2 regions of the Janthinobacterium glycogeni genome follow, and region 1 is predicted to be linked to the other one. Evidence: predicted binding sites of a transcription regulator. Region 1 holds the regulator's gene; the other holds the start of a gene.
What was found. The regulator FNR, encoded in region 1, switches genes on or off when oxygen is low (the NO sensors DNR and NnrR bind a similar motif). The targets are predictions, from matches to a motif close to TTGATNNNNATCAA.
Positions count from the first base shown of each region.

Region 2: the regulator FNR is predicted to act here: its motif matches at 2,141-2,154, upstream of ACQ4W4_RS26510 (universal stress protein).

Region 1 is NZ_JBNYXP010000006.1:376,612-380,877, forward strand. It holds gene ACQ4W4_RS16820 (response regulator) at 1-1,062, opposite strand, end outside; gene fnr (fumarate/nitrate reduction transcriptional regulator Fnr) at 1,302-2,060, shown strand; gene ACQ4W4_RS16830 (FixH family protein) at 2,198-2,722, opposite strand; gene ccoG (cytochrome c oxidase accessory protein CcoG) at 2,822-4,204, opposite strand; gene ccoP (cytochrome-c oxidase, cbb3-type subunit III) at 4,209-4,266, opposite strand, start outside.
Region 2 is NZ_JBNYXP010000020.1:628-4,893, reverse strand. It holds gene apaG (Co2+/Mg2+ efflux facilitator ApaG/CorD) at 1-159, shown strand, start outside; gene ACQ4W4_RS26520 (hypothetical protein) at 183-329, opposite strand; gene mltA (murein transglycosylase A) at 340-1,608, shown strand; gene ACQ4W4_RS26510 (universal stress protein) at 1,649-2,086, opposite strand; gene ACQ4W4_RS26505 (MFS transporter) at 2,224-3,417, opposite strand; gene ACQ4W4_RS26500 (enoyl-CoA hydratase) at 3,603-4,266, shown strand, end outside.

The DNA of each region.
Region 1 (4,266 bases):
TTCGCCCATCAGGCCGTTGAACGCTTCCGTCAGTTCGCCGATTTCGTCGCGCTGCAGCACCGGTACGGGCGTGAAGCGGCTGCCGCTGGTGCGCAGCGCCTGCAGGGTGTCGCGCAGGCGCACCAGCGGCGAGAGCAGGCGCACGGTGACCCAGCCCAGCACGGCTGCGGCCAGCAGCGAGGCGAGTATGCTCCACAGCACCAGACGGTACAGCACGCCGTCGAACGGTTCGAAGGCGTCGTCGAGGGGCAGCGAGGCGGCCAGCAGCCAGTTCACCGATTTCAGGCGCTTGAAGCTGTTGACGGCCGTGATGCCGCGGCTGTTGGTGCTGACCATGCTGCCTTCGCCATCCATCTTCAGCAGCTGCGTGGTCGTCAGGTTGGCGTTCGGCTGGCGCGGCTGCAGCAAGCGGCTGGTATCGGGATGCAGCACGTAGCGCGGCACGGCGCCGCGCGTGAGGATGAAATAATAGCCGCTCTTGCCGATCTTTTCCGAGCGCAGGCGTCCCAGCAGGTTGTCCTTGTACAGGCGCAGCACGCCGATCACCACGCCGGCCACCTGGCCATCGGCGGCCAGCACGGGCGCGGCCATCTGCACGATGGGCATGCCGCTCGATTTGCCCAGCATCGGCTCGGTGATCATGGGCTGGCGCGTGCGCAGCACGGTCTGGAAATACTCGCGCTCGGCGACGTTGATGCCGGCGCGCCCCGCCACTTCCGGCATGTCGGCCACGACGGCGCCGTGCGCGTCGAGCACCAGCACGTCGTCGAACAGCACCAGCATCGAGCGGCGCGAATAGTAGTCGCGCAATTGGGCGGGCTGGGCGATCAGTTCCGGCGGCTGCTGCCGGGCCGTCAGGGTGACGATCTGCAGCAGCATGGCCAGCTTGTCGTCGAGTTCGGCGGCGGTGCGGGTGATCAGCGACGACTGCTGACTCAGCAGTACCCGGGTGAAGTCGGCGCGCATGTGCTGCACCTGGATCATGGTGACCAGCGCGATCATGGCGATCGAGGTCAGGCTGGTGGCCAGCGCGACTTTTGCTTTGATGCCGAGAGGCTTCATGATTTCCTTTTCAGTACCGGGCGGCACAGGCGGCAGATAATGCTGTCAGGAATTTTCCTATCAATACCCCAGCTTAGCAAGCGCCGCCACGCAAATTGCCCTCTCCGCATGGGCTTTTGACGATGTTGCCATATAATTAAAGGCTGGACGTGGTTTATTCGCCGAAATTGCGGTGAAATTGGCACACGGCAACCCTGTATGCAGTAAACTTCTTATTGCATTTTCTAAAAGGTACCGACATGACTGAAGCGCTCCTTACTCCGACCTTGCCCACAGTGACCGTGGAAGCGTTGCGTGCGCGATGCTCGACCTGCAGCATGCATCAATTGTGCCTGCCGATGGGCCTCGATGTGGGCGACATGGACAGGCTCGACCAGATCATCGGCCGCCGGCGCAAGATCGTGCGCGGCGCTTCGCTGTTCCGCATCGGCGACTCGTTCCAGAATCTGTATGCGATCCGCCTGGGGCACTTCAAGACCTACCAGATCAATCCTGGCGGCGAAGAGCAGGTGACGGGTTTCCAGATGGCCGGCGAACTGCTGGGCATGGACGCCATCAGCGCCGACCGCCACCACTGTAATGCGGTGGCGCTGGAAGACAGCGAAGTGTGTGAAATCCCGTTTTCCAGCCTGGAACAATTGCTGGGCAATATGCCGACCCTGCTGCGCCATTTCCATCGCATGATGAGCCAGGAAATCACACGCGAGCAAAGTGTCATGCTGTTGCTGGGCAACATGCAGGCGACGCAGCGTTTTGCCGCCTTTATCGTCAACCTGGCGTCGCGCTATGAAGCGCGCGGCTATTCGGCCAGCAAATTTCAACTGCGCATGTCGCGCGAGGAAATCGGCAACTACCTGGGCCTGACCATCGAAAGCGTCAGCCGTTTATTGTCGAAATTCAAGAAGGAAGGCTGGCTGCGCGTCTCCAACCGCGAGATCGAGATCCTGCAGCCGGCCAAGTTGAAGGCTATTACGGCCGGCACGGACGTCTGCAAATAACAGCACCGTCAAAACCTACTGCGCGTCGCGCTTTGCGGCCTGCGATGCTCGCTGGCTCGGCGCCCCCGTGCATAGCACAGCTGTGCTTCTCAGCCACAAATCACTGCCGCTCGCTACGGTTTTCCCGGCACTGTACGTTATAGTTCCTCATCGGCATGCAGCGCGATGCTGCGTTGCAGCGGCCAGGTCCAGATGCCCGACAGGCGCCACTCGCGTTTGTCGTTTTCCACCAGCACCTGCCAGCGGCTGCGCTCGAGCATCGGCAGCGCCACGGAAAAATTGCCGGCCGCATCGGGCTGCACCAGCAGCTTGATATCCTTTTCCGGCAGGGTCGCATGCGCCAGGTGCAGCAGCAAAGGCTTCTGGTACGCCTTGCCGAAGCTGTGCACGGAACCGCTGAGGCGCGCTGCAGCGACGTCATATGACAGGGTCGTATCCATGGCCAGGTCGCTGGCGATCGTGTCGCGCTTCAAATCCTGGTTGATCGCCTTGCCCTGCTTGTAATAGTCGCCCACCACCAGCGCGTCGGGCTGCGTAAACGCGATATAGCCCATGAAGCTGCCGACGACCACGGACAGGCCGGGACCGATCATCAGCAGCCATGGCCAGCGATGCTTGTACCACGGTGCAACGGGAGGTTGCAGTTTCAGACTGTCGGACATGGTATTTCTCCTGTGTAAACGGCCAGTCCCCATGCGGGGACTGACCTTCCTGCAACTTCGTGGCGGCGAGGGCAGCCGGTCCCCGTCCGCCTTTCCTTGTTAACGTGGCACGATGAAGACCGCGCTTTCACGCACATGCAGCGACGGGTCGTCCAGCGAGTGCAATTCGATCGCAATCTTGTTCGAGCCCTTTTCGCCGACGCCGTGCGGCACGCGCAGGCGGATCGGCCAGCCCAGCGTTTCCGTCGGCTGCAAGGTCACTTCTTCGCGCGTCAGCAAGGTCAGGCCCGGCAAGCCGGAAGCGCTGATTTTGAAATGCTGGCTTTGCTCGGAGGTGTTCATGATCTGCAGACGATAGACGTTTTCGATCATGCCGTCTTCCACTTCGCGTCCCATCGAACCGCGGTCGCGGATCACGTCCATTTTCAGCGGCGTGCGCAGCGCCAGCGAAGTACACACGGCGATGATGATCAGGGCCAGGATGGACGTGTAGATCAGCACGCGCGGGCGCATGGCGCGCTGGCGGATCTGCTTCGAATTGAAGTTGTTTTCCATCGCATGGTCGGTGCTGTAGCGTATCAGCCCCCGTGGCCGCTCGACCTTGTCCATCACGCTGTTGCAGGCATCGACGCAGGCGGCGCAGCCGATGCATTCATACTGCAGGCCGTTGCGGATATCGATACCGGTCGGACACACCTGTACGCACAAGGTGCAATCGATGCAGTCGCCCAGCTTGTCGTTGTTGCCGGCCTTCTTGCTCATGGCGCCGCGTGGTTCGCCGCGCTTGGCATCGTAGGTGATGATCAGGGTGTCCTGGTCGAACATGGCGCTCTGGAAGCGCGCGTAGGGGCACATGTATTTGCACACCTGCTCGCGCAGCCAGCCCGCGTTGCCGTAGGTTGCCAGGCTGTAGAACAAGACCCAGAACCATTCCCAGGGACCGAAATTGAGGGTGGTCACCTCGCGCGCCAGTTCCTTGATCGGCGTGAAGTAGCCGACAAAGGTAAAGCCCGTCCACAGGGCGATGGCGCCCCATACCAGGTGCTTGGCCGTCTTCTTGAACGCCTTGCGCACGGAGGGGCCCTGCTTGTCGAGGGCCATGCGCGCGCTGCGCGTGCCCTCGATGCGGCGTTCGACCCACAGGAAGATTTCCGTGTATACCGTTTGCGGGCAAGAGAACCCGCACCACACCCGCCCGGCAATGGCCGTGACGAGGAACAACAAATACGCACAGATGATCAGCAGGGCCGCCAGATAGATGAAATCCTGGGGCCACAGCACGACGCCGAAAATGTAGAACTTGCGCGTGGTCAAATCGAACAGCAGGGCTTGCCTGCCATTCCAGGTCAACCACGGCAAGCCGTAGAACGCGAGCTGGGTAAGCCATACGCATACCCATCGCCAGGTAGCGTAGCGTCCTTTGGCCTCGCGAGGGTAGATTTGCTCGCGGGCCGCATACATCTTGATGACTTGAGGTTCCATTACATCATTTCACGGGCGTCTGGGGATTCGACAGGCTCCAGACATACGCCGACAGCACGTGT
Region 2 (4,266 bases), on a different contig from region 1:
CTGCAGCCGGGCGAACAGTTCGAATACACAAGCGGCACCATGCTGGGTACGCCGCAAGGCTCGATGCGCGGCGAATACTTTTGCGTGGCCGAAGACGGCCATCAGTTTGAAGCTTTGATTCCCGAGTTCGTGCTGTCGGTGCCGCGCACGCTGCATTGACGCAACGCCGGGGGCTTGCCCCCTTATTTCAGTTTTTCGGTGCTGTCCTGTTCTTCGCCGAGCTGCTTGCGTGCCGGCGGTGCGGGTTTTTTACCCGAATACATGGTCCACCAGACTATAAATGCCAGCAAGAAGAACGCCACCAGCGCCTCTATCATCAAGATCCACATACGCACCCCTATGTTATTTACCCGCAGCTTAGTATTTACCCGCCGTCTGTTGACACGCGGTAGTCTACCCGTTTCCATCGGCGTCGTCGCGCTTGCGCTTTCCGCCTGTACCACGCCATCCGCGCCACCGACCGCCGCCGGCGGCAAGGCGCCGCCCATCGCGCCGACCGTCGTCAAGCCAGTGCCGGCCAAGCCGGCCGACGCCAAGGAGGCCACGGATGTGGCTGCTCCTACTTTCGTGCCCGCCAAGTTTGCCGCCTTGCCCGGCTGGGCCCGCGACGACATGCGCGCCGCCTGGCCCGCCTTCATGGCTTCGTGCGGCGTGCTGGTGAAGCGTCCGGACTGGAAGGAATCGTGCACGATCGCGCGCCAGGTCAATGCCGACAGCGACAAGGCCATTCGCCTGTTTTTCGAGACCTTCTTTGTGCCCAATCAAGTCGTCACCGCCGATGGCGTCAGCACGGGCCTCGTCACCGGCTATTACGAGCCGCTGTTGCACGGCGCGCGCAAGCGCGGCGGCCCGTACCAGACACCGCTGTACAAGGTGCCCGACGATCTGGTCTCGGTCGACCTGGCCGGCGTGTATCCGGAACTGAAGAATATGCGCTTGCGGGGCAAGCTGGTCGGCAAGAAGGTGATACCGTACGCGACCCGCGCCGACATCGAGCGCGCCACGTCCGTCACGGGCAAGGAATTGCTGTGGGTGGATGACGAAGTCGAGGCGTTCTTCCTGCAAGTGCAGGGTTCCGGGCGCGTGCAGCTGACCGATACGCAGGAAACCGTACGCGTGGCGTACGCGGATCAGAATGGTCATCCGTATAAATCGATCGGCCGCTACCTGGTCGACAAGGGCGAGCTGACGTTGAGCCAGGCGTCCGCGCAAGGCATCAAGGCGTGGATCGCCGGCCATCCCACGCGCAAGGATGAACTGTTCAACGCCAATCCGAGCTATGTGTTCTTCAAGGAAGAGCGCCTGCCCGATCCGAAAGTGGGGCCGAAGGGGGCGCTGGGCGTGCCGCTGACGCCGCAGCGCTCGGTGGCCATCGATTCGCGCTTCCTGCCGCTCGGCGCGCCCGTGTTCCTGTCCACCACGCAAGCCAACAGCGAAATTCCCATGCAGCGCCTGGTGATGGCGCAGGATACGGGCGGCGCCATTCGCGGGCCGATCCGGGTCGATTATTTCTTTGGCTTTGGCGCGGAAGCGGCCGAGAATGCGGGCCGCATGAAGCAGAGCGGCGCCGTGTGGGTATTGCTGCCGAAGCAGGCGCCGGCGCGCTGAGTTTCTCGCGGCGCCGGGCGGGGATTGCGCTAGCGCAAGGTTAGCGCAGGACCATGACTGGCAGGTGAGTATGAGCCAGCACTTTTTGCGTTTCGCTGCCCACGAACAACTTGTTCAAGCCCTTGCGGCCATGCGAGGCCATCAGGATGATGTCGCAATGGTGGGTTTGCGCCGCATTGACGATTTCATCGTGCGGGCTCGGTGACACTGCCACCACGCCTTCGAAAGGCACGCCGGCGGCGCGCGCCGCTGCGCCGATCTTGTCGATGGCGCGTTGCGACGCTTCCTGCATCTGCTGTTCATACAGGCTGGCGTCGAGCACGATGCCGCCGTCGGCCATCGGCGAGAACGGGAAGGGCTGCACCACGCTGATGGCGACCAGCTTGGCCTTGTTCAGTTGGGCGAAGGCGAGGGCGGTCTCGGCGGCTTTGTCGGACAACGGCGAGCCGTCGGTGGGAAATAAGATGGTGTTAAACATAGCGTGCTCCTCAAGTGATGTAAGACAGCTTATGGATTTACATCAATTAAAACCTTGATATAAATCAAACCTCACAGGCTTTGGCATGAATAGTGTCGCCAAAGCAATCTTTCACCAGTGTATGCCCGTTCATCGCTTCAGGTGCGCACGCTACGCAGCGGCGTGCCCCATACCATGGCGACCGTCAACACAATGCTGCCTGCCGCGATGCAGGCCAGGCCATTGCGCACGCCAAAATGTTCCGCTATCCAACCGGCGGCCAGCGCGCCCAGCGGCGCGGTCGCCACCGTCAGGAAGCGCATGGTCGACGTCATGCGGCCCAGCATGGGATCGGGCGTGACCTTCTGGCGCAAGCCCAGGTAAGGAATAAAGAACAGCATCACGCCGCAATCGAAAAAGAACATCAATATGGCATACGCCACGGCGCTGGCGGCCGCGCTGCCGAACAGTGCTGCCGGGATCGTCGGTGTCAGGGCAAAACAGAGCGAGGTCGATGCCAGGCCGATCAGGATGGTGCGGCCGGCGCCATAGCGCTCCGTCAGCGGCTTGACGATGAAGGCGCTGAGCAGCACGCCGGCGCCACCCAGCATCTGCGTCATGCCCAGCACGCCAGGGCTCATGCCCAGGTCGCGCGTGGCGAACAGCACCGTCAAGGCCATGCTGGCATAAAACAGGAAGTGCCAGATGCCGGCGCCCCAGGCCAGCGCGCGCAGCAGCGGTTCGCGCCACACGAACAGCAGGCCGTCGGCGATGTCGCGCAAGGCGTGCTTGTCGGAGGGGGCCGGTCGCGGGTCGCGCACGCTCATGGCACGCAAGTTGAAGACGGAAATCAGATAGCCGCACGCCGTGCACAGGATGGCGACGGGCGCCGACAGCACTTGCACCAGCACGCCGGCCAGGCCGGGACCGATCAGGCGCGACGCCGATTCCGTGGCGGCAAATTTCGATTGCGCATCGATCAAGCCATCGCGGCCCACCAGGAAAGTCAGAAATACCTGCTCGGCGCCGCCGCCGACGACAAAGCCCGTGCCGATGATGAACCCCACTATATATAACCACGGCATCGACAGCACGCCGCACCAGTAGGCCACGGCCACGCTGGCCAGGGCCAGGCCCGACATGCTTTCGCTGAACAGCATGATCGGGTGCTTGCTGCGCCGGTCCAGCAACACGCCGACAGGCAAACCGAAGAGGGCGAACGGCAGCGCCTGCAAGGCGACCAGCACGCCCATCTGCTCCGGCGTCGCATGCAATAACAGCACCGCGCACAGGGGCAGGGCCAGCGAGGTGATCTGGGCGCCGAAGCAATTGAGGCCGTTGCTGAACCACAGGCGGCGAAAATTGACGCTGGCGGCGCTGCCATCGCCGCGCAGGTAGCGGGCACAGTACTGGATGAGGGAGGAGAAAATACGCTGCTCGATAAAAAATGATCAGGCTCACAATAATAGCAGCGCACCTGCCGCGCCGCTGCCGTTAGCCGCTACAATCGTTGCACCGTTCATCGAGAGGAGACACTATGCAATACGAAGACCTGATCATCGACATCCAGGACAAAGTGGCGGTCATCCGCCTGAACCGCCCCAAGGCCTTGAACGCCTTGAACGACAACATGATGAATGAGCTGGGCGACGCTCTGCTGAAGTTCGACGCCGACGAGAATATCGGCTGTATCGTGCTCACGGGCAGCGAAAAAGCCTTTGCCGCCGGCGCCGACATCGCCGCCATGGCCGATTACACGTATCCCGATACCTTTACCCAGGGCTACATCAGCCGCAACTGGGAGCATATCTTGCGCGTGCGCAAGCCCGTGGTGGGCGCAGTGGCGGGCTATGCGCTTGGTGGCGGTTGCGAACTGGCCATGATGTGCGATTTCCTGATCGCCGCCGACAGCGCCAAATTCGGCCAGCCGGAAATCAAGGTTGGCGTCACGCCAGGCGCGGGCGGTACGCAGCGCTTGCCGCGCGCCATCGGCAAGGCCAAGGCCATGGATCTGCTGTTGACGGCGCGCACCATCGATGCGCTGGAAGCGGAACGCATCGGCCTGGTATCGCGCGTGGTCCCCGCCGATAAATTGTTGGAAGAAACCCTGGCTGCCGCCAGGACCATCGCCGCCATGCCGACCTCGGTTGCCATGATGATCAAGGATTGCGTCAACCGCGCCTTTGAAACGACCCTGACCG